Regions from separate parts of the Mesorhizobium sp. LNJC391B00 genome, predicted to be linked through region 1. Evidence: predicted binding sites of a transcription regulator. Region 1 holds the regulator's gene; each other region holds the start of a gene.

Region 1 (5,882 bases):
TACGGCATCTTCGCCGTGGTCACGCTCGGACCGTTCCTGCGCGACCTCTCGGCAGCCCTCACCGGCGGCTCTCCCTTCATCCAGGGCCAGAGCATCTTCACCGCCGGCCTGGTGATGGGCGTCATGCTGATCCCGGTCGTGTCCTCTTTGTCCGACGACATCATCACCGCGGTGCCGCGCGCAATGCGTGACGGCTCGCTCGGCCTCGGTGCCACGCGCTCCGAGACGATCAAGCGGGTGATCCTGCCGGCGGCACTGCCCGGCATCGTCGGCGCCATCCTGTTGACGGCGTCGCGCGCCATCGGCGAGACGATGATCGTCGTGCTGGCGGCGGGCGTCGCGGCCAATCTGACGGCCAACCCGTTCGAGGCGATGACGACCATCACCGTCAAGATCGTCAACCAGCTGACCGGCGATCTCGAGTTCAACTCGCCGCAGACGCTGGTCGCCTTCGCGCTCGGCCTGACGCTGTTCGCGCTGACGCTGGTGATGAACATCGTCGCCCTCTACATCGTGCGCAAGTACCGGGAGCAGTACGAATGACCGACATCCCCCTGGACACGATGGCGGGTGCCGTCGCGCGTCCGCGCCGCGACATCGGGCTGAAGGCGCGCTACGCCGCCGAACGCCGGTTCCGCATCTATGGCGTGATTGCGATCTCGGTGGGCCTGGCGTTCCTGGCCATCATGTTGATCACCATCGTCTCGAAAGGCTACACCGCCTTCTGGCAGACGACGGTGACGCTGCCGGTCACCTTCGACGAGAAGGTGATCGATCCCTCCGGCAAGCGCGCGACCGACCCTACCGTGCTGATCAAGGCGAACTATCCCAAGCTCGCCGAAAACGCGCTGGTGGCCAAGCTCGGCATCGATCCGGCCAACAAGCCGATGATGCTGAAGCTCAAGGGCTTCCTGTCGGAAGGCGCCCGCGTCCAGCTGCGCGACATCGTCTCCGCCGATCCGTCGGTGATCGGCACGACGCGTGACGTCGACATCCTGGCCGCCGCCAATCTCGACTCGGCCTCCAAGGGCCAGATCGACCTCGGCGTCGATGAAGCGCGCCGCAAGGTGTCCGACCAGCAGATCGACTGGATGAACAAGCTCAAAGCCGAAGGCGCGATGGCCGAGCATTTCAACACCGGCCTGTTCAGCTATGGCGCCTCCAGCCGGCCCGAGACGTCGGGCATGGGCGTGGCCATCATCGGTTCGTTCTACATGATGGTGATCGTGCTTTTGCTGGCGCTGCCGATCGGCGTCGCCGCCTCGATCTATCTCGAGGAGTTCGCCAAGAAGAACCGCTTTACGGACCTGATCGAAGTCAACATCAACAATCTCGCGGCGGTGCCGTCGATCGTCTTCGGTCTGCTTGGCCTTGCCGTGTTCATCAACTTCCTCGGCATGCCGCGCTCGGCTTCCTTCGTCGGCGGCCTGGTGCTGACCTTGATGACGCTGCCGACCATCATCATCGCCACGCGCGCCGCCCTCGCCGCGGTGCCGCCGTCGATCCGCTCGGCGGCGCTCGGCCTCGGCGCCTCCAAGATGCAGATGGTGTTCCATCACATCCTGCCGCTTGCCGCCCCAGGCATCCTTACCGGCACCATCATCGGCCTGGCGCGTGCGCTCGGCGAGACAGCACCGCTGCTCTTGATCGGCATGGTCGCTTTCGTCGCCGATTATCCGACGACGCCTTTCGATCCGGCGACCGCGCTGCCGGTTCAGATCTATATGTGGGCAAACGAGGCTGAGCGCGCTTTTGTCGAGCGCATGTCCGGCGCCATCATCATCCTGCTCGTCTTCCTCATGGCCATGAACATCACCGCGATCGTGCTCCGGCGCCGGTTCGAGCGGCGCTGGTAGAAAAAAGGCAATTTGGTATGAACATCATGACCGAACAGTCCCTTGAGAATGCAGTGGGCGACAAAATGAACGCCAAGTCGAACGAAGTCATCAAGATGCGCGGCGACAAGGTCGGCGTCTTCTACGGCGAGAAGCAGGCGTTGTTCGACGTCAATCTCGACGTCCGCCAGAACCAGGTGACGGCGCTGATCGGCCCGTCCGGCTGCGGCAAGTCGACCTTCCTGCGCTGCCTCAACCGCATGAACGACACCATCGATTCGGCGCGGGTGACCGGCAAGATCACGCTCGATGAAGACGACATCTACGACAAGAACATCGATGTCGTCGAACTGCGCGCCCGCGTCGGCATGGTGTTCCAGAAACCCAACCCGTTCCCGAAGTCGATCTACGAGAACGTCGCCTACGGCCCGCGCATCCATGGGCTGGCCAAGCGCAAGTCCGACATGGACCAGATCGTCGAGCAGAGCCTGAAGAAGGCGGCGATCTGGAACGAGGTCAAGGACCGCCTGCAGGAGCCCGGCACCGGCCTGTCCGGCGGCCAGCAGCAGCGCCTGTGCATCGCGCGCGCCATCGCCGTGTCGCCGGAGGTGATCCTGATGGACGAGCCCTGCTCGGCGCTCGATCCGATCGCCACCGCCCGTGTCGAGGAGCTGATCGACGAACTGCGCCAGAACTACACGATCGTCATCGTCACCCACTCGATGCAGCAGGCGGCGCGCGTGTCGCAGCGCACGGCGATGTTCCATCTCGGCTATCTCGTCGAGGAGGGCGCCACCGACAAGATGTTCACCAACCCCGACGACAAGCGCACCCAGGACTACATTACCGGCCGCTTCGGCTGAGCCGTCCGGCGGGTGAATTTTCAGGCACGAGGACCAAGATCATGGGTGAACATACCGTCGCCTCCTTCGATGAAGAGCTCGGGCAGATCAGCAAGCTGATCCGCGACATGGGCGATCTGGCAGGCTCGATGGTCAGCGGCTCGACCAGGGCGCTGCTCAATTCGGACAATGCGCTGGCACAGCGTGTCGTTTCCGACGACGCCATCATGGATGCGCGCCAGCGCGAACTGGACGACCGCGCCATCACGCTGATCGCCAAGCGCCAGCCGATGGCCAACGATCTGCGCGCCGTGGTCGGCTCGATCCGCATGGCCGGCGACCTCGAGCGCATCGGCGATCTCGCCAAGAACATCGCCAAACGCGTCGGCACCGTGGGCTTGAGCGTCACGCCGCGCGACCTCTCGCACTCCATCGATGCCATGGCGCAGCTGGTGCTGATCCAGGTGCAAGGCGTCGTCGAGGAATATGCCGCCACCGATGCGGCAGCTCTTGCAAAACTCAGGAATGACGACGAGCGCATCGACGTCAAATACACGTCCGTGTTTCGTGAGCTCTTGACCTACATGATGGAAGACCCTCGCAACATCACCGCCTGCACGCATCTCTTGTTCTGCGCCAAGAATCTTGAGCGCATCGGCGATCATGTCACCAACATCGCCGAAAATGCGTATTATGTGCTGACCGGCCAGCAATTGCCCGCCAATCGTCCGAAGCAGGACGAGACGGCGATGGCCACGCCGGCCTGATGAGGGTGAACTGCCTATGATCGCGCCACGCATCATGGTCGTGGAGGACGAGGAGCCGCTAGGCGTGCTCCTCCGCTACAACCTCGAATCCGAAGGCTATCACGTCGAGGTGGTGACACGCGGCGACGAGGCCGAGATCCGCCTGCAGGAAAACGTGCCCGATCTCCTGGTGCTCGACTGGATGGTGCCCGCTGTTTCCGGCATCGAGCTCTGCCGGCGGCTTAGAGTGCGGCCCGAAACCGAGCGGCTGCCGATCATCATGCTGACCGCGCGCGGTGAGGAAAGCGATCGCGTGCGCGGCCTGTCCACCGGTGCCGACGACTATCTGGTCAAGCCATTCTCGACGCCGGAGTTCATGGCGCGCGTGAAGGCGCTGCTGCGCCGGGCCAAGCCGGAAGTGCTGTCCAGCGTGCTCAAGGTCGGCGACATCGTGCTCGACCGCGAGTCGCACCGTGTCTACCGCAAGAAGAGCGAGATCAGGCTCGGACCGACCGAGTTCCGGCTGCTCGAATTCATGATGCGCCATCCCGGCCGCGTGTTCTCGCGCAGCCAGCTGCTCGACAATGTCTGGGGCGAGACGATCTACATCGACGAGCGAACCGTCGACGTCCATGTCGGGCGCTTACGCAAAGCGGTCAACAACGGCCGCATGCCGGATGTCATCCGTACCATTCGCGGCGCCGGCTACGCGATCAGGGAAGACTAGGATGCTGCGCGTCGCGCCGTTGCCGGCCATTCAGGCGACATGCTTGCCGGATTTGGCCTGAATGCCCGGCGCGAAAATCTCCTGATCGACGAAGCCGAGCGCGCGCATGGCACAGCCTTCGCGGATCAGCGGCAGCTCGTTGGGCTCGGTGTCGAAGGAGATCGACTTCGAGTGCTGGCCGCCGGCGGTCTGGGCGATCGCTTCGCGCAATGCCGGCTCGATCAGGTCGAAGGCGGCGGCGCTGACGCCAACCATGGCGACAGGCGCCGGGTCGATCAGCGCAAACAGGCTGCCGAGGCCGAAGCCGAGCGCCTCACCGGCCTTGCGATAGGCTTCGCGCTCCGGGCCATCGGTTTCGCGGGCGCGCGCGGCGAGTGCGCGCATATCAGCGTCGCCGATATCGACCGGCTCGGCATCTTCGCTCATCATTTTGGCGCTGCGCCAGATGGCGTAGTTTCCGGCATAGGCCTCGACGCAGCCGCGCCGCCCGCAGCGGCAGAGCGCGCCGCCCGGACGGTGGATCATGTGGCCGAACTCGCCGCCCGAGGAATGGGTGCCGGTGAACAGTTCGCCTTTCAGCACCAGCCCCATGCCGATGCCGTGCGACAAGAGGATCGCGATGAAATTGTCGCGGTAGCGCTCGGGCTGGCGCCATTGCAGGGCCACCGCCATCATATTGCAGTCGTTCTCCATGGTGGCAGGAATGCCGAATTCCGCTTCCAACATGTCGGCGAAGGCAATGTCGGTCAGTGGCGTGATTGGCGACCACAGCATGGCCCGCGCCTGCGAATCGGTGATGCCCTGGATGCCCATGGCAATGCGGGCGATGCTCTGGACATCGAGGTCCGGGTCCGCGAGACGCCGCCCGACGATTGCTACGCATTCGCCGATCAGCTCGTCGCGCGGCATGGTCAGCGTGTCGAGCCGGCGCTGTTCTTCCGCGACCACCTGGCCGGCATAGTCGATGACGGTGACGGAGAGGAAGTTCAGCGACAGCACCACGGTCATGACCGCCGCCGCTTCCGGGTTGAGGCCAAGGCCGACCTGCGGCCGGCCGCGTTTCAGCGAGCCGGTCTCGCCAGGCTTGCCTTCAATCAGGATGCCTTCTTGAATTAGATCAGACGAGATTGCCGATATCGTCGAATGGCTGAGGCCGGTGGTCGCCGCAATCTCGGTCCGCGACGGCTGGCCGGCCCGGCGCACGGCCGAAATCACCATCGCACGGTTGCGACGGCGCAGATCGTCGTGGCGGATCCCAACCGACATTTGTTTTCCTCCCGGCCTCCTCGCGCCTCATGATAGTGAAGGCGTTCGACGGCACCAGCCAAATATTGGCAGACGCCGGCAGCCCTGTCATTGTTTATTGCGGAGCTCGAAAAAATTCGGCAACGCCATCAGAATCCATCATAATCGATGTTGACAGTGCCTTATCATTGAACCAGTATTTTTTCGAGGCTCGAAAAAATGGAGCCTCTTTGTGCAGGCCTTCGGGCCGGTTTTGTCGCGCCGGGCGGCGCAGGGAGGGTTATAATGAACAGATTTGCAGCCGCCATGCTGGCGGGTGTCGCCATGTCGCTGGCGCTGATGTCGGTCGCGCAGGCGAAGGACAAGGTCATCGGCGTGTCGTGGTCGAACTTCCAGGAAGAGCGCTGGAAGACCGACGAGGCGGCGATGAAAACGGCGATCGAAGCCGCCGGCGACAAGTACATTTCGGCCGACGCGCAGTCCAATC
Region 2 (5,882 bases), on a different contig from region 1:
CTCTATCTGGTGCGCGACGGCGGCAAGGCAATGCGCTATGGCGTCAGCCTCGGCAAGGCCGGGTTTGGCTGGACCGGCAGCGCCGTGATCCAGGCGCGCAAGAAATGGCCGGTGTGGACGCCGCCGCCGGAAATGATCCAGCGCCGGCCGGAACTGGCGAAATACAAGGACGGCATGCCGCCCGGACCGCAGAGCCCGCTCGGCGCGCGCGCGCTCTATCTGTTCCGCGACGGCAAGGACACGATGTACCGGCTGCACGGCACGCCGGAATGGGATTCGATCGGCAAGAACGCGTCGTCAGGCTGCGTGCGCTTCATGAACCAGGACATCATCGACCTCTACAGCCGGGTCAACGGCGTAGCCCAGGTCTATGTGCGCCCGAACCTGTCGGCCGCGGGCAAGATCATGGCTGTGTCGAGCCGGACCGCCGAGCCGATCGATGCCGGCGTGCCAAGGGATGCGGAGATTTTGAAATAGGTGCCTTCACGGCATCGCTGATCGCCGACAAACGGTAAAGGCGGACGCGCCGGGCGCGTCCGCCTTTCCGTATACGGCTACTTCTTGGCGAGGCCCGGAAGCGTGACCTGATAGACCAGGAACATGGTATCGACATCGGCGCCGTCTTCGGCCTTGTAGGGCGCGCCGACCTGAAAACCGTCCTGGGTGAGAAAGTCGTTATCGTTGCCGACGAACAGGAAATAGTCGTCGGGCAGCGCCGGATCGAGCACGCTGACCACCGACATTGCTTCCCACTTCTCCGACAGATTGTTCTTGTCGTTGGGCTTGCCGTCATGCAGGCCGAAACGGCCGAGTTCCTTGTTGTCGTTGATGTCGATGAACGGCGTCAGCTTGGCCGGGGTCACCGAGGGGTCGAGCACGCCCTTGGGCGCCAGCGGCTTGTCGGCGGCATCGAAGGCGCCGCCGGCAATGTCGGTGGCGCCAGAGACGTCGACGACGAAAATCTGGCGCAGCAGCGAAGTATCGCCCTTCGCCCCCTGGCCGTTTCCGCTGTCGCGCGCCAGCATCACGAAGGTCTTGTCGGACAGCGCCACGATTTCGCTCTGCGCGGCGACCTTGGTCTTGTCCTTGGCGTCCTTGAACACCGGCAGCGGCACGGCATATTCATGCACCAGCTTGAGATGGGCCGGGTCGGAGGCGTCGTAGACCAGCGCACGGGTGTTCTGGCGCGTCGCGGGCGAATCGCCGCCATCCTGGCGGGGCGCCGACTGCAGCACAGCGATCAGCGACTTGCCGTCCGGCGTCAGCGCCATGCCTTCGAGGCCTTGATTGTTCTGGCGGCCGGTTTCGGGATCCTTCGGATCGGGTTCGGCTGCACCGGGGCCCGGATTGTCGGAGGCGAAGTTCGGCGCGCCCTTGCGCATCGGCACCAAAGCGGCGGGCGGCTGCGTTGCCGACAACAGATGGCCGTCGGCCGAGAAGCGGTAGATGTTGGGGCCGTATTCGTCAGAGATGAACATGGTGCCGTCGGGCAGCCGCGCGATCGCCTCATTGTCGAGCGCCAGCTTGCCATTGGCCTCGGGCAGGATCGGCAGGTCGCCATTGGCCGCGCGCACGCCGTTGAGCGGATCGAGGCCGGTGGCGTCAGCGCCCTTGTCGTCGGTGAGGAGCAGGGAATCGGCAAGCGTCGCCTTGACGCCTGTCTGTTCCTGGCCGGAGGTGGGCGTGGCGCCCAGTGCGGTCGGCGTGAATTCGATATGAATAGTGTTGAGGCGCGGCCGGTAATCGGTGGTGCCGACGACATTGTAGCCACGGTCCGGCAGCAACCAGAGCGAGCCCTTGTAGCCGTCCGCGCCACGGGTCCAGCTTGCGGCGTCGATGGACATGCCGGAGCCGGAGCCGAAGGTCTCGCCGAACTTGTCCTTCTGATCGGCCGGGATGCGGCCGACGCCGACCAGGCCCTTGTTGACGAAGCCGCCAACGGTGGCGGTGCTGTCGGCAAGGGCAGGGGTCAGGGCGGTAAACAGCGCCAGCGCGGCGCCGAGCGACACGGTTCGGTGCGAGATTTTCATGGAGATCCTCTTTGTGACAAGCCTTGAGCGGCGCAAAGGGGCCACCGCATCGCATCGACGATGTCGCCCTCTCGCAAAGCGGTCTAGGACGCGAACATGATACTTGCGTGACAGAGAGGGCCTCTTCCTTCTCCCTTGTAGGAGAGGGAAGAGCGCAATGATCAATCGCTGTCGCGGGCGATCAGCTCCAGCGGCCAGACTTCGCGGATGATGCGCGGACCTTCCGGGCCGGCAAAGGCGGGAAGCGAGGCCAGCAGCATTTCGGCCAGCCGCCGGCCCATCGGCTCCAGCGACGGACGGAAGGCGGTCAGCGCCGGCGAGAAATAACGGCAGAGCGGCGTGTCGACGATGACGATCACCGCGATGTCGTGGCCGGGCCTGATGCCCATCTCGGCCAGTGCTTTGCAGCCGCCGAGCGCCATTGCGTCATTGTTGAAGATGATGGCTGTGGGCCGGTCCTTGGAGAGCATCACGCGCGGCGTCACCTGGTAGCCTCCGGCCTCGTTGATGAAGCCGTCGGCGATCAGGCCGGGGTCGACTTCGATACCATGCCGCTTCAGCGCCTTGCGGTAGCCGTCGAGGAACAGGTAGCCGAAGTTGAGATCAAGCGAAGGGCGGATGGCGGCAATGCGGCGGTGGCCGCGCGCGACCAGCCGGTCGACGGCTTCATCACCCGCCCTCTCGAAATCGATATCGAGCGAAGGATAGGTGTCGTCGCCGGATTGACTTCGGCCAAGCGTGGCGAAGGGAAAGCCAGCCTTGCTGAGATAGTCGATCCGATCGTCTTCCCGCCGTGTATTGGCCAACACGACCGCGTCGGCTCGGCGCGTCTCAACCACGCGGCGCAGCCTGTCCTGCTGATATTGACCGGGCTCACCCATGACGACCATCAGATCCAGGCCATACTCGGCAAGCCGGCCTTGCAGACCGATCAGGAACGGGATGAAGAACGGTTCGCCATATTGCTGGTCCCCCGGATGCGGTTGCAGCATGAAGGCGATCGAATGGGTGGCGCCTTGCCGCAGGCTGCGGCCGGACTGGTTGGGTGAATAGTTCAGCTGCTTGGCGGCGGCGAGCACGCGCTGGCGGGTGTCGGCATTGACGTCGGCGCGGCCGTTCAGCGCCCGCGACACGGTGCCGATCGAAATGTTCAGGTGACGCGCGAGGTCATGGATGCTGGACGCCAAGGACTTCTCTCCCCCGACCCTTGGCTAGCACCGGCTGCCGCTCAGGCCAAGGCTTCGGGATGATTTTCGCGGGCAGCCGATTGACATTCTAGGCCATCGGGTGTGTTCTCGTAAACGTTTACGGAGAAACGTTTACGGTGATGCCGGAAATGCCGTGACATTCGGTCTGGAGGGACCGGACGGGAGGAATGCCGGATGATGAATGCCGTCCTCGTCGGCTGTGGTGCGATGAGCAAGGCCTGGCTCGATGCCGCGAGGCAGATCGACGGGCTGGCCATTGTCGGCCTTGTCGATCTCGACGCCGAACGGGCGAAGGCGAGGGCGCACGAATACGGGCTCGACGGCGCGGTAATCGGCACCAGCCTCGACGCGGTGCTCGACCAGACCAAGCCCGACGCGGTGTTCGATGTCGTGGTTCCTGCCGCCCGCCGCGACGTCGCCTTTTCCGCCTTTGCCCATAATTGCCATCTGCTCACCGAAAAGCCGCTCGCCGACACCCCGGAAAATGCCCGCGCCATTGTCGACGCGGCGCGCCAGGTAGGGCGAGTTCATGCCGTGGTGCAGAACCGCCGCTACGTCGCCAATGTCCGGCGCATCAGGCGCTTTCTCGACTCCGGCGCCATCGGCAAGCCAACCAGCATCCATGCCGACTTCTTCGTCGCGCCGCATTTCGGCGGCTTTCGCGAGGAGATGGCGCATGTGCTCTTGCTCGACATGGCGATCCACACATTCGACGCCGCCCGCTACATGGTCGCAGGCGATCCCGCCGGTGTTTTTTGCCAGGAATGGGAGCCGGCCAATTCCTGGTACCGGCAGGGATCGTCGGCCAGCGCTATCTTCGATCTCGGTGGCGGCAAGCGCTTCACCTATGCAGGCTCCTGGTGCGCGGCGGGCTTCCGCACCAGTTGGGAGAGCACATGGCGCATCGTCGCCGAGCACGGCAGCCTGCTCTGGGACGGCGAGGACGGGCTGAAGGCCGAGGTTGTGTTGTCGGTCCGCGACGGCCTGTTCGACCTGACCCAGCCCATCATCGTGCCGCCGCTCGATCCCGCCGACCGCGTCGGCGGTCATCTCGGCATCATCAAGGATTTCATCCACGCCATCGAGACCGGCAGCGAGCCGGAAACCCGTGGCAGCGACAACATCAAAAGCCTGGCCATGGTTTTTGGCGCCATCGAAAGCGCCGAGACCGGACGGCGCGTCGCAATCACACAGGAAGCATCATGATGCCAAACCCGCTTCTCGACATCCGGATCGGCACCATGGTGCGGGCCAATCTCGAAGACCCGGCCGCCTACATCAAAGAGATTCTGCCGCTCGGCTTCGAGAGCATCCAGCCCTTCTTCTGGCAGACGCTGGGCGGCAAGGATTTGGCGCGGCTCGCCGGTGAGATTGGCGAGGCGATCGGCGATGCCGATGTCGCCGTGTCGTCGATCGGCGTGTTCGGCAATCCGCTGGAGGACGGCGAGGTCGATCGCGGCGTGCTCGCGGCCTGGGAAACCGTCATCGACAATGCGCATCTGTTCGGCGCCTCGACGGTCAGCGGCTTCACCGGCCGCCTGCGCGGCAAGAAGCTGACCGACAGCCTGCCGCGCTTCCGTGAGGTCTGGGGGCCGCTGGCCAAACGCGCCGCCGACAAGGGCGTGCGCATTGCCTTCGAAAATTGCGCCATGGATGGTAACTGGGCGGCCGGCGACTGGAACATCGCCCACAATCCCGATGCCTGGGAGTTGATGTTCAACGAATTGCCCGACGACAATCTCGGCCTGGAATGGGAGCCCTGCCATCAGCTGGTCTATCTCATCGACCCGATGCCGCAGATCCGCAAATGGGCGCCGCGCATCTTCCATGTCCACGGCAAGGACGCGACGGTGCGCTGGGATGTGATCCGCGAGCACGGCGTGTTCGGCAAGCTGCCCTTCGTGCAGATGCGCACGCCCGGTTTTGGCGACAGCGACTGGACGCGGGTGATCAGCGAATTGCGGCTGGCCGGTTACAAGGGCGCCATCGACATCGAGGGCTGGCATGACCCGGTCTATCGCGGCGATCTCGAAATCACAGGCCAGGTGCGCGGGCTGGAATACCTCAAGCAATGCCGGGGAGGAGCGACCTACCTGCCGAACCCAGCGTGACCGAGGGCCGGTGGGAGGAGCCGGCCTGACAGATTGCCAAGCACTGCCGACAAGCACTGCCGAAAAGCGAACGACGAACCCCTCGGCTCACCGAGGACAAAAGGGAGGAACGTGCATGAGCATCGCAATGAGAACGACACTTCTGCGCTCGACCGTCGTGGCCGCCGCCACGGCGCTGTGCGCTGCCATCTCCACTCTGCCGGCGCAGGCGCTCGACGCCCAGTGGTGCAAGGATGTCCACATCCGCTTTTTCGTCGGCGGCGCCGAGGGCGACGCTTTCGGCACCATCGTCTACAATGGCGCCAAGCAGGCGGCGTCCGATCTCGGGCCGAAGGTCGACTACATCTTCTCGCAGTGGGACGTCGAGAAGATGGTGCAGCAATTGCGTGAGGCCGTCGCCGTGAAGCCAAACGGCATTGCCATGATGGGCCATCCGGGCGACGCCGCGATCATGCCGCTGGCCGAACAGGCGCATAAGGACGGCATCAAGATGATGTACCAGAACGTGCCGGTGCCGAAGGTGGTGGACGCGT
Region 3 (5,882 bases), on a different contig from region 1:
GATCGACGGGCTCGACCGCACGAAGCAGTCCTTTCTCGACGCCGTGGCGCTCGGTGCCTTCACGGTGCCTGGCGACGGTTCGCTCGATTTCGGCGCCATCGTGCAGCGCTTCGCCGACCATGGCTATGAAGGCTGGTTCGTCGTCGAGGCCGAGCAGGACCCGAAGAAGAACCCGCCGCTGAAGATGGCCCAAGTGGGTTACAAGGAGCTGATGCGGGTGATGACGGCGGCCGGCTACACGGTGGAAACGCAAGGCTTTCCCAATGCGTAAGCCGGTCCGATGAAGGATTACGAGCACCCGTTCTTCCGGCCGCTGTGGCGGCGCGTTGCCGTCGTCGCCGTCTGCGTGATCTGGGCCGGAATAGAATTCGCCTCCGGCACCCCGTTCTGGGGCATCATTGCGCTCGGCTTTGCCGCCTACGCCGTCTGGCAGTTCTTCTATCTTTACAAGCCGGTGGAGGAGAGCAAGGCTACGCCTGATCGACCGAAGACCGGCGAAGCGAAGGCGGACGCCGAACCGAAGGAATGAACGGCCGTGGCTCGGAAGGGCTTGCGGGTCGGACACTCGACACCTGGCGTATCGCCTACGTCGGTGATTGGCCGGAATGTCCCTCGCTTCGTCATCCTAGGGTCTTCGCGACGGAGCTTCGCTCCTGCTTCGCCCTAGGATGACGAAGTTGAGAGGCCGACCTCGAAGACTTGCGATAGGAGACAAAACATGTCGAAACTGCTCGTCAAAGCCGACAAGGGCCATGGCCGCGTCGCGCATGTCACGCCCAACAGCGCCGGCTGGACCTATGTCGGCTTCGACCTGCACCGTTTGAAGCCCGGCGAAAACGCCTCGGGTAAGACGGGCGGTCGCGAAGTCTGCCTGGTGTTCGTCACCGGCAAGGGCACGGCCAAGGCCGGCGGCCGGGAACTTGGCCTGCTCGGCGAGCGCATGTCGCCCTTCGAGGGCAAGCCGTGGTCGGTCTATATTCCTGAGGGGTCGGATTGGTCGGTCACCGCCGACACCGATCTCGAGCTCGCGGTCTGCTCGGCGCCGGGCCTGGGCGGCGGCTTGCCCGTTCGCGTCATCGCACCCCACGACCTCGGCCAGGAGACTCGGGGCAAAGGCACCAACACGCGCTACGTCACCAACATATTGCCCGAGGGTAAGCCGGCCGACTCGCTGCTGGTGGTCGAGGTCATCACGCCCGGCGGCCACACATCGAGCTACCCGCCGCACAAGCACGACCAGGACAATCTGCCCGCCGAATCCTATCTTGAGGAAACCTACTACCACCGCCTCAACCCGCCACAGGGTTTTGCCTTCCAGCGCGTCTACACCGACGCCGACAAGACCGGCGCCCGCGAGCTGGACGAAGCCATGGCGATCGAGGACGGCGATGTTGTGCTGGTGCCCAAGGGCTATCACCCCTGCGCCGCCTGCCACGGCTACGACCTCTATTACCTCAACGTCATGGCCGGGCCGAAGCGGACGTGGAAGTTCCACAACGCGCCCGAGCACGAATGGCTCATGAAGGCCTGATCGGCCTTCGCTTGCGCCGGAAGAAAAATCGTCGGCTAACGATCCATGGGGTCGATTTGCCTTCGAAAACTCGCATAAGCTTCGTCAATCCGTCATGGAAATCACCTATGGCAGCGGGCTGACGAGGATTTTTTTCGATGCGCTACGCCATCTATTTCACCCCGAGGCAGGACGAGCCGTTGGCGCGGATCGCCGCCAACTGGCTGGGTCGCGACCCCTTTGGCGCCGCCACCAGGCCGGTCGAGGCGGTGGGCGAGCTGTCGGCGGCCGAAGTCGCCTTTCACACCGCATCGGCGCGGCGCTACGGTTTTCATGCGACGCTGAAAGCGCCCTTCCGGTTGGCCGCCAACGAAACCGAAAGCTCGTTGCGCGCGGCGCTGGACGCCTTTGCCAAAGCAACGCCGACGGTCACCATCCCGCGCCTGGTCGTCAGCCAGATCGATGGTTTCTTCGCTTTGGTGCCGGAAGGTCCGCTGCCGCCGCTCAACCGTTTCGCCGATGATGTCGTGCTTAGCTTCGACCGTTTTCGCGCGCCGCTCACCGAAGCGGAAATCGAACGGCGCAGCCCGGATTCGCTGAAACCGGCCGAGTTCCGCAATCTCTGTCAGTGGGGCTACCCCTACGTGTTCGAGACCTTTCGCTTCCACATGACGCTGTCCGGCCGGGCCGGGCCGCAGGAAAGCCAACGTCTGCGCGCGGCAATCGACAGCCTGTTCGCCGATGTGCTGCAGCAGCCGGTGCTGGTGGATGCGCTGACGCTGTTCGTCGAAACCGAACCGGGCGCTCCGTTCATGGTGCTTTCGCATCATGCGCTCGGCCGCCGCGCTGCCCGAAAAACCGCCTGACCGCAATTCGTCCGAGTAACCAGGTACCGCCTGAAATGACCGCCGAAACTGTTCTCCACAACGCCCGCATCGTGCTTGCCGACGAGATCGTCGAAGGGTCGCTCGTGCTGCGCGACGGTTTTATCTCCGGCGTCGACGCCGGCACCGGCCACACCGGCGGGGGCATGGGCGGCGAGGACATGGGCGGCGACTACATCATTCCCGGCCTGGTCGAGCTGCACACTGACCATCTCGAAGGCCACTATGCGCCGCGCCCGAAAGTGCGCTGGAACCCGATCGCCGCCGTCCTTGCCCATGACGCGCAGGTGGCCACCGCCGGCATCACCACCGTGCTCGACGCTTTGCGTGTCGGCATGGACGAGGACGCGGATATTACCTCCGACGACATCCGCAAGCTCGCCGGCGCGATCGAGGACAGCGTCGCGAAAGACCGGTTGCGGGCCGACCATTTCTTGCACATGCGCTGCGAGGTCTCGGCGCCGGATTGCTTGCGGGCTTTCGCCAATTTCGATGGCGACGAGCGGGTCAAACTGGCCTCGCTGATGGACCATGCGCCGGGACAGCGCCAGTTCGTCAATCTCGAGACCTACGCCTATTACTACCAGCGCAAGCTGAAGCTGACCGATCGCGACTTCCAATTGTTCTGCGAAAAGCGGATGTCGGAATCAGCGAAGAATTCGGGACCGAACCGGGTGGCGATATCAGCCGCCTGCAACGAACGGGGCATTGTGCTGGCGAGCCATGACGACGCCACATCGGGCCATGTCGACGAAGCGATCGAGCAGGGCGTGCGCGTCGCGGAATTCCCGACCACGCTGGAAGCCGCCAAGGCCTCGAAGGATGCCGGGCTCGGCGTGCTGATGGGCGCGCCCAACGTCATGCGCGGCTCCTCGCATTCGGGCAACGTCTCGGCCCGCACGCTGGCCGGCGACGGCCTGCTCGACATATTGTCGTCCGACTACATTCCCTTCAGCCTGATCCAGTCGGCCTTCTTCCTCGGCGACGTCGTCGAGGGCATTTCCCTGCCGCAGGCGGTTGCGATGGTGTCGAAGAATCCGGCCGAGGCGATCGGCCTCAACGACCGCGGCGTCATCGAACAGGGCCGCCGCGCCGATCTGGTGCGTGTGCGCGTCGACGACCATGTGCCGGTCGTGCGCACCGTCTGGCGCCAAGGGCGCCGGGTCGCCTGATGGTCTCGGCGTCGATCGAGCGCGAACTCAGCAGCGAGGCCTTTCCGCTCCGCAACGGCGTGTTTGTCGCCGTCGTCGGCCCGAGCGGCGCCGGCAAGGATACGGTAATCGGCTATGCCCGCACCTTGTTTGCCGACGAGACGAGGCTGGAGTTCGTCCGCCGGGTCATCACCAGGCCGAGCGACGCCGCAAGCGAGGATCACGACACGCTGGCCGACGCCGCCTTTGCCGAGGCCCAGGCCGACGGCGCTTTCGCCATTTCCTGGGAGGCGCACGGCCTGCGCTATGGCATCCCGGCCGATGTCGACTGGTCGATAGCCAATGGCCATGTCGCCGTGGCCAATGTCTCGCGCGCAGTCATCCCGGTGCTGCGGGAGCGCTATGCCAATCTGGCTGTCGTCGAGATCACCGCTTCGCCGGAAATCCTCGCCGAGCGTCTCGCCCAGCGCGGCCGCGAATCGCGCGGCGAAGTGCTGGCTCGGCTCGCCCGCAGCGCCAATGTCGCTTTGTCCGGACCCGGTGTCACCTCCATCGACAACGGCGGCCAGCGCGAAGCCGCCGGAGAACGCTTCGCCGAGGTGCTGCGCAAGGCGATGGCCTTCTCGGATATCTCCGGCGTGATGTAGCGCTACTCGGCCGCGACAGTCTTGCGGCTGGCATCGAGCATCAGCCGCCTTGCGCGGAACACGCCCCATTGCTGGTCGACCAGCACGCCGATCAGGATCACGCCGCCCATCACCGCGAAGTTGAGCGAGGACGGGATGCCGAGCAGATTGACCAGGTTCTGCAACTCCTGCAGCAGCACCGTGCCCAGGATGACGCCGACCAGCGAGCCTTCGCCGCCGCGCAGCGAGAAGCCGCCGAGAACGGCGGCGGCAATGGCGTAGAGCTCGTAGAACTGGCCGTGGCTGGCCGGCGAGATCGAGCGCGTGTACATGGCGAAATAGATCGCCGACAGCGCCGTCAGCACGCCGCAGATCACATAGGCGGCCATGACGACACGGCCGGTGCGAATTCCTGAATATTTCGCCGCCTCTTCGTTCTTGCCGATGGCATAGAGGTAGCGTCCGAACACCGAGCGGTGCAGCACCACCCACATGACGATCGAAATGACGATCAGTGCGATGAAGCTGTTGGGCACGCCATAGCTGCGGCCCGCGGTGAGGAATTCGAGCTCGGGAAAATTCTGGCCGAAGGCGAAGCCGGCGGTGCCGTCGGCGGTATAGAAACGGGCGACCCCGCGATAGATCAAAAGGCCGCACAGCGTCACCACGAAGGGCTGCAATTTCAGCCTTGTGATCAGCCAGCCATGCGCCAGCCCGATGATGCCGCCCAGCACCAGGATCAGCGGCAGCGCCACCGGCCATGGCATGTCGCGCACAGCGATGAAATCGATGAACAGCGTGCCGAGCAGCGCCACCAGCGACCCCACCGACAATTCGATGCCGCCGGTGATGATGACGAAGGCCTGGCCGATCGCGAGAATCCCGAACAGGCCGATCAGGTTCGAGGTGTTGGCGAGGTTGATCGGCAAAAGGAAGCGCGGGTTGATGGCGGTCACCACGGCGCCGACCACCAGGATCAGGATCAGCAGGCCGAGATCTTTTTTGCTCATCGTCTTCTCCCCCAATGCGCCGGACCGGCAATCGCCTCAAGCCCGCTAGTTTGCCGGCTTGCCGACCGCCAGCAACAGCACGTTTTCCTGGCTGAATTGTTCCTTGTCGAGAATGCCCGAGATCTGGCCCTCATGCATGACGGCGATGCGGTCGGACACGCCGATCACCTCTTCCATGTCGCTGGAGATCATCAGCACGGCGACGCCGGCATCGGCCAAGGCTCGCATCAGCCCGTAAATCTCGGCCTTGGCGCCGATATCGATGCCGCGCGTCGGCTCATCGAGGATCATCACCTTCGGGTTCATCGCCAGCCATTTGCCCAGCACCACCTTCTGCTGGTTGCCGCCCGACAGCGTGCCGGTTCGCGTCTGCACCGACGGCGCTTTGATGCCGAGATTGCTCTTCTGCTTCTCGGCGGTGGCGGCCTCGGCGCTTGCCGACACCAGTCGACGCTTCGCATGCGCCGGCAGGTTGGGCAGCGAGATGTTCTGCGCGATCGACAGGTCAAGCAGGATGCCGGTCAGCTTGCGGTCTTCCGGCACGAGAAAAATGCCATGCGCGACCGCATCGGCCGCCGAACCCAACACGAGCGGCTTGCCGTCGAGTTCGAGCCCACCGCCAAGCGTGCTGTCGATGCCGAAGAACACCCGCGCCAGTTCGGTGCGGCCGGAGCCGACAAGGCCGGCGAGGCCGAGGATTT
Region 4 (5,882 bases), on a different contig from region 1:
TGGCGGCGGTCGCCGACGAATTTCCCGATGTCATCGAAGGCATCAGGGGCAGCGGCCTGATGCTTGGCCTGAAATGCGCCATGCCCAACACCAAGGTCAACATGGCGCTGCGCGACCAGCATCTGCTGGCGGTGCCGGCAGGCGACAACGTCATTCGTCTGCTGCCGCCGCTGACCGTCACCGACGCCGAGATCGGCGAAGCACTCGATCGCATCCGCGCCGGCGCCAAGGGCCTGACCGACGCCATCGCCGCGGCCGCCGCGAAGTAATCCCGAGAACCATTCCCGATGAGCCTTCGCCATTTCACCGATCTTTCCGCCGTTTCCGAAGGCGATCTGCGCCTGATGCTGGACGATGCGGTGGTGCGCAAGGCGCGCCTCAAGGCCGGCGAACGGACCAAACCGCTCGAAGGCAAGGTGCTGGCCATGATCTTCGACAAGCCGTCGACGCGCACGCGCGTGTCCTTCGACGTCGGCATGCGACAGCTCGGCGGCGAGACCATCATGCTGACCGGGACCGAAATGCAGCTCGGCCGCTCCGAGACCATTGCCGACACCGCCAAGGTGCTGTCGCGCTATGTCGACGCCATCATGATCCGCACCACGTCGCATGAGCGGCTGCTCGAGCTGACCGAGAATGCCACGATTCCGGTCATCAACGGGCTGACCGACGACACCCATCCCTGTCAGCTGATGGCCGACATCATGACCTTCGAGGAGCATCGCGGTCCGGTTGCCGGCAAGACCATCGCCTGGACCGGGGACGGCAACAACGTGCTGCATTCGCTGCTCGAGGCCTCGGCGCGGTTCCGCTTCAACCTCAATGTCGCCGTGCCGGAAGGCAGCGAGCCGGCGCAGAAGCACATCGACTGGTCGAAGTCCAATGGCGGCAAGCTGCACTTCACCCGCTCGCCCGAAGAGGCCGTCGACCAGGCCGACTGCATCGTCACCGACTGCTGGGTGTCGATGGGCCAGGAACATCGCGCCCGCGGCCATAATGTCTTCTCGCCCTATCAGGTCAATGCGGCGCTGATGGCCAGGGCCAAGCCCGACGCCCTGTTCATGCACTGCCTGCCGGCGCATCGCGGCGAGGAAGTCACCGACGAGGTCATCGACGGTCCGCATTCGGTTGTCTTCGACGAAGCCGAGAACCGGCTCCACGCCCAGAAGGCGGTTTTGGCCTGGTGTCTGGGCGCTTGATCTCTAGGCGCTTGATCTCCAAGCGCTTGATCCGGGGCGGCGCGATGCCTATTTGCGCCCCATCACGCAAATCAAGCGCGTTTGGACGCATGCACCCCTCCGGGCCGCATGGCCGCGCCCTGGAGCTTTGTCATGTTGGAAACGCATCAAGTGACTGAACATCACCCCAAACTCGGCGAGTTCGGCTATGCCGGCGACGATCATGTCGTGCCCTTCGAGGTAGGCCCGCTCGACGTGCGCGGCCGCACCGTGCAGCTCGGGCCGATGCTCGACGCCATCCTCAACCGTCATGACTATCCCGAGCCGGTCGCCCGCCTGCTGGCGGAAGCCTGTGTGCTGACGGTGCTGCTCGGCACTTCGCTCAAATTCGAGGGCAAGTTCATCCTGCAGACCCGCACCGACGGGCCTGTCGATATGCTGGTCGCGGATTTCTCCACGCCTTCGGCATTGCGCGCCTATGCGCGCTTCGATGCCGACCGGCTGGAGGCCCTGGTGGCCGCAGGCCAGACCTCGCAGCAGACGCTGCTGGGCAGCGGCGTTTTGGCGCTGACCATCGACCAGGGGGCGCACACGCAGCGCTATCAGGGCATCGTCCAGCTCGACGGCGAGACGCTGGAAGACGCCGCGCGCACCTATTTCCGCCAGTCGGAGCAGATCCCGACCGACCTCAGGCTGTCGGTGGCCAAGCTGCTGACGCCCGGCCCCGGCGGTGCGCGCGAGCAGTGGCGCGCCGGCGGTATCCTGGCGCAGTTCCTGCCGCAGTCGCCCGAGCGCATGCGCGTGCCCGACATTTCGGGGGGCGACGGCGATCCGCGCGACGTGATGAACGAGCCGGCCGACAATTCTTGGCGCGAGCTGGTGGCGCTGCTCGGCACCATCGAGCCGACCGAGCTGATCGACCCGACCATCGGCGCCGAGCGGCTGCTCTACAGGCTGTTCCACGAACATGGCGTGCGCGTCTTCGGCGGCGTGCCGGTTGCCGACCAATGTTCCTGCTCAAGGGACAAGATACGCGGCATCCTCGAGGGGTTTTCCGCGCAGGAGATCAAGGACAGCACCGAAGATGGCGGCATCCACGTCGCCTGCGAGTTCTGCTCGAAGCAGTACGACTTCGACCCGGCGGAGTTTGCAACTCAGTAGCATCTCTTCCTTCTCCCCGTTCACGGGGAGAAGGTGCCCGAAGGGCGGATGAGGGCAGCGCGAACTTTGGTGAATGGCCGCGCATAGCCTAGGTCATGTGCGTGGAAGATAACCTCATGACTCTGGCGCTGCCCCTCATTGCCCTGCCGGGCATTTCTCCCCGTATAGTGACGGGGAGAAAACCCCTAATTCACCGTCCGTCGGGTCCCCGGCAGATCCAGCGAAAACGCGGGAATAGCGACGTCGAACGTCTCGCCCTTTTTGTTGCGCATGGTGTAGTGGCCGACCATGAAGCCGGACGGCGTCGAGAGCGGGCAGCCTGACGTGTATTGATAGCTGTCGCCGGGATTGAGCTCAGGCTGGTCGCCGACCACACCGGCGCCGCGCACTTCCTCGACCCGGCCGCTGCCGTCGGTGATGTGCCAGTAACGCGCCATAAGCTGCACGAAATCGTCCGACTGGTTGTCGATCGTCACCTGGTAGCCCCAGACATAACGGTTCTCCGCCGGGTCCGAGCGGTCCTCCAGGTAGAACGGTCTGACCTGCACTTCGATGTTGCGCGTGACGGCGCGGTACATGGGCTGCTCCGGTTGCGCAGCAGGGAACATTTGTCGCGCCATGCGGTTTGATACGCGCAGAGCGGCATGTCCTGCCAGCCTCAAAGCGCAGTGCCGACAACAATGTCATTTAAGTGACACATGACAATGTTGGTGTGCGCAAACCTTGCCGGCGACTCAAGGCCCATCTGTCGACTGACAAAGCAGCCGCGAGCGGCCTTTCCGGAGTGACCAGATCTCGATGGAACCAGCTCTCACAGCCGCCTTCGCTTCCTCCGCTTTGCTTCTTTCCAATCTCGCCAGCATCCTGCTTGCTTCGTCGAAACTGCAAGCGCGTCGCCTTATCCCTCCGCCGTCCGGCGAGCAGCCACCGGTCTCGATCGTCGTGCCGTCGCGCGGCGTGGAGCCGTTCACACAAGAGACGCTGCAGCGAGCCTTCTCGCTCGACTGGCCGCGCTACGAACTGATCTTCTGCGTCGCTCACGCCGACGATCCCGTCGTCAAACTGATAAACAGGGCGATCGTCCTGTTTCCCAACGTGCCGGCCCGGCTGCTGATCGGCGACGACCGCGTCAGCAGCAACCCGAAGCTCAACAACTGCGTCAAGGGCTGGGAAGCGGCGCGCTATCATTGGGTTATTCTGGCGGATTCCAACGTGCTGATGCCAAGGGATTACGTCCAGCACCTGATGGCGGCCTGGCGGACCAATACCGGGCTTATCTGCTCGACGCCGATCGGCTCTCGGCCGGATGGCTTTTGGGCCGAGGTCGAATGCGCGTTCCTCAACACGCTGCAGGCGCGCTGGCAATATGCCGGCGAGGCGCTCGGTCTCGGCTTTGCCCAGGGCAAGAGCATGCTGTGGAACAAGCCGATGCTCGATACCAATGGCGGTATCCGCGCGCTGGCCGCCGAGATCGCCGAGGATGCTGCTGCAACCAAGCTGGTCAACGGACTGGGCCTGCACGTCAATCTCGTTGCCTCGCCTTTCGAGCAACCACTGGGGCAGCGCCGACTTGCCGACATCTGGTCGCGCCAGGCGCGCTGGGCGCGGTTGCGCCGCGTCACCTTCCCACTGTTTTTCGCACCCGAGATCCTGACCGGCGTCGCCGTGCCGTTGGCGTTGGCGCTGGTGGCGGCCGCAAGTGCCGGCATCAGCCTGCCGGCCACGGTGATGGCCGTGCTGACGGCGGCCTACATTCCCGAATGCGCGCTGGCCGCGGCCAAGGGCTGGCATCTGTCGCTGCGCATGGTCCCGGCGATGATGGTCCGCGACATGATGCTTCCCGCCATCTGGGCGCGCGGCTGGCTGAGCGGCGCCGTCGACTGGCGCGGCAACACCATGACCATCGGCACCAAGACGGCCGAACTGGAAGAGGTTTCGTCGGGAGCGTGACGCCTCGCGGCCTATCCGGCTGCCTTCAGCGCCTGCGCAACGTCCTCCAGCAGATCGTCCGTATCCTCAAGACCGACCGACAGCCTGAGCGTTCCCGGCCCGATGCCAAGCTCGGCGCGAGCTTCGTCGCTGAGGTTCTTGTGCGTGGTGGTCGCCGGATGGGTGATCAGGCTCTTGGCGTCGCCGAGATTGTTGGAGATCAGCACGATGTCGAGCGCGTTCTGCAAGGCGAAGGCCGCCTGCTTGCCGCCCTTGACGTCGAGGCAGATCAGCGTCGATCCGCCCGTCATCTGCTTCTTGACGATGTCGGCCTGCGGGTGGTCGGCGCGGCCGGGATAGATGACGCGGGCGATTTCCGGCCGTCCTGCCAGGAAATCCGCGATCTTGGCCGCGCTTTCCGTCTGCTGGCGCACCCGAACCGGCAGCGTCTCCAGGCCCTTGAGCAGCGTCCAGGCGTTGAACGGCGACAGGCTCGGGCCGGTGTGGCGGAAATAGTCGTGCAAATTCTCGTCGATCCATTTCTTGTCCGACAGGATGATGCCGCCGAGACAGCGTCCCTGGCCGTCAATGTGCTTGGTCGCGGAGTAGACGACGATATGGGCGCCGAGCTGCAAGGGCTTCTGCTGCAAGGGCGTGGCAAAGACATTGTCGACGATCAGCCTGGCGCCGATCGAGGTGGCGAGCGCCGCCACCGCTGCGATGTCGACCACTTCCAGCGTCGGATTGGTCGGGCTTTCCAGGAAGAACAGTTTCGTGTTCGGCCGCACCGCCTTTTCCCAGTTGGCGATGTCGGTGCCGTCGACCAGCGTTGCCTCGATGCCGTATTTCGGCGCCAGCGTCTCCACCACCCAGCGGCAGGAGCCGAACAGCGCGCGCGCCGCAACGATATGGTCGCCGGCCTTGGCGCTGCACAGGAGCGCTGCCGTCACCGCCGCCATGCCGGACGCCGTGGCGCGCGCATCTTCGGCACCCTCCAGCGCGCACATGCGCTTTTCGAACATGTCGACGGTAGGGTTGGCGTAGCGCGAATAGATGAAGCCCGGCTCCTCGCCCTTGAAACGGGCTTCCGCGGCCTGCGCCGTTTCATAGACATAGCCCTGGGTGAGATACATCGCTTCCGACGTCTCGCCGAACTGTGAACGCAGTGTTCCCCCGTGCACGAGTGCGGTCTGAGGCTTCCAGTTACGCTTCTTGGTGCTCATCGCTTTTGTTCCAGACACAAAAAAACCGGCCGCGAAAGTCGCAACCGGTCCATATGGCCTTGCGGCCCGACGGTCCTTTAGCGACTTGTTTAACGTGGCTGCAAGCCGACCGGCCAAATCACCACGGGATAACGACCCTTTAGACCTCACCTGCGCTTGCGTCAATTGCCGGCTTCATTAAGAGGTTTGTACCAGGCAGGTTCCGCAATAATATCCAGCGGTTTTGCGGCAAGAACCTGCCACAAAGAGACCGACCTTGGAGCGGAGCCAGCCTTTTGCGGCAGACAGGCATTCTTCCCGATCAGGACATTTCCGCGCTGTTTCAGTCCGGCGCGCTGGAGTCGCCGCGCGCGCTCGATGTCGACCAGGTGCAGCCGGCGAGCCTCGATCT

Evidence for each region. Region 1 encodes PhoB, which activates phosphate uptake and scavenging genes when phosphate is short. Its sites were predicted from a motif close to TGTCATNNANCTGTCAT; they were not measured.
Region 2: the regulator PhoB is predicted to act here: its motif matches at 2,127-2,143, upstream of X750_RS157725 (esterase-like activity of phytase family protein).
Region 3: the regulator PhoB is predicted to act here: its motif matches at 1,611-1,627, upstream of X750_RS141775 (DUF1045 domain-containing protein).
Region 4: the regulator PhoB is predicted to act here: its motif matches at 3,021-3,037, upstream of X750_RS160010 (ceramide glucosyltransferase).

What each region holds. Positions count from the first base shown of each region.
Region 1 is NZ_AYWI01000011.1:120,237-126,118, forward strand. It holds gene pstC (phosphate ABC transporter permease subunit PstC) at 1-543, shown strand, start outside; gene pstA (phosphate ABC transporter permease PstA) at 540-1,856, shown strand; gene pstB (phosphate ABC transporter ATP-binding protein PstB) at 1,874-2,698, shown strand; gene phoU (phosphate signaling complex protein PhoU) at 2,740-3,444, shown strand; gene phoB (phosphate regulon transcriptional regulator PhoB) at 3,461-4,150, shown strand; gene X750_RS141080 (ROK family protein) at 4,181-5,416, opposite strand; gene xylF (D-xylose ABC transporter substrate-binding protein) at 5,681-5,882, shown strand, end outside.
Region 2 is NZ_AYWI01000002.1:466,368-472,249, reverse strand. It holds gene X750_RS157720 (L,D-transpeptidase) at 1-477, shown strand, start outside; gene X750_RS157725 (esterase-like activity of phytase family protein) at 555-2,030, opposite strand; gene X750_RS157730 (LacI family DNA-binding transcriptional regulator) at 2,192-3,217, opposite strand; gene X750_RS157735 (Gfo/Idh/MocA family oxidoreductase) at 3,413-4,444, shown strand; gene X750_RS157740 (sugar phosphate isomerase/epimerase) at 4,441-5,349, shown strand; gene X750_RS157745 (substrate-binding domain-containing protein) at 5,465-5,882, shown strand, end outside.
Region 3 is NZ_AYWI01000010.1:194,407-200,288, forward strand. It holds gene iolE (myo-inosose-2 dehydratase) at 1-271, shown strand, start outside; gene X750_RS141785 (hypothetical protein) at 281-529, shown strand; gene iolB (5-deoxy-glucuronate isomerase) at 719-1,531, shown strand; gene X750_RS141775 (DUF1045 domain-containing protein) at 1,669-2,376, shown strand; gene X750_RS141770 (alpha-D-ribose 1-methylphosphonate 5-triphosphate diphosphatase) at 2,412-3,566, shown strand; gene phnN (phosphonate metabolism protein/1,5-bisphosphokinase (PRPP-forming) PhnN) at 3,563-4,192, shown strand; gene X750_RS141760 (ABC transporter permease) at 4,195-5,181, opposite strand; gene X750_RS141755 (sugar ABC transporter ATP-binding protein) at 5,227-5,882, opposite strand, start outside.
Region 4 is NZ_AYWI01000001.1:580,538-586,419, forward strand. It holds gene X750_RS160030 (aspartate aminotransferase family protein) at 1-269, shown strand, start outside; gene argF (ornithine carbamoyltransferase) at 288-1,199, shown strand; gene X750_RS160020 (Hsp33 family molecular chaperone) at 1,308-2,339, shown strand; gene apaG (Co2+/Mg2+ efflux protein ApaG) at 2,525-2,917, opposite strand; gene X750_RS160010 (ceramide glucosyltransferase) at 3,138-4,289, shown strand; gene X750_RS160005 (O-succinylhomoserine sulfhydrylase) at 4,301-5,491, opposite strand; SAM riboswitch at 5,549-5,626, opposite strand; gene X750_RS160000 (2'-deoxycytidine 5'-triphosphate deaminase) at 5,767-5,882, shown strand, end outside.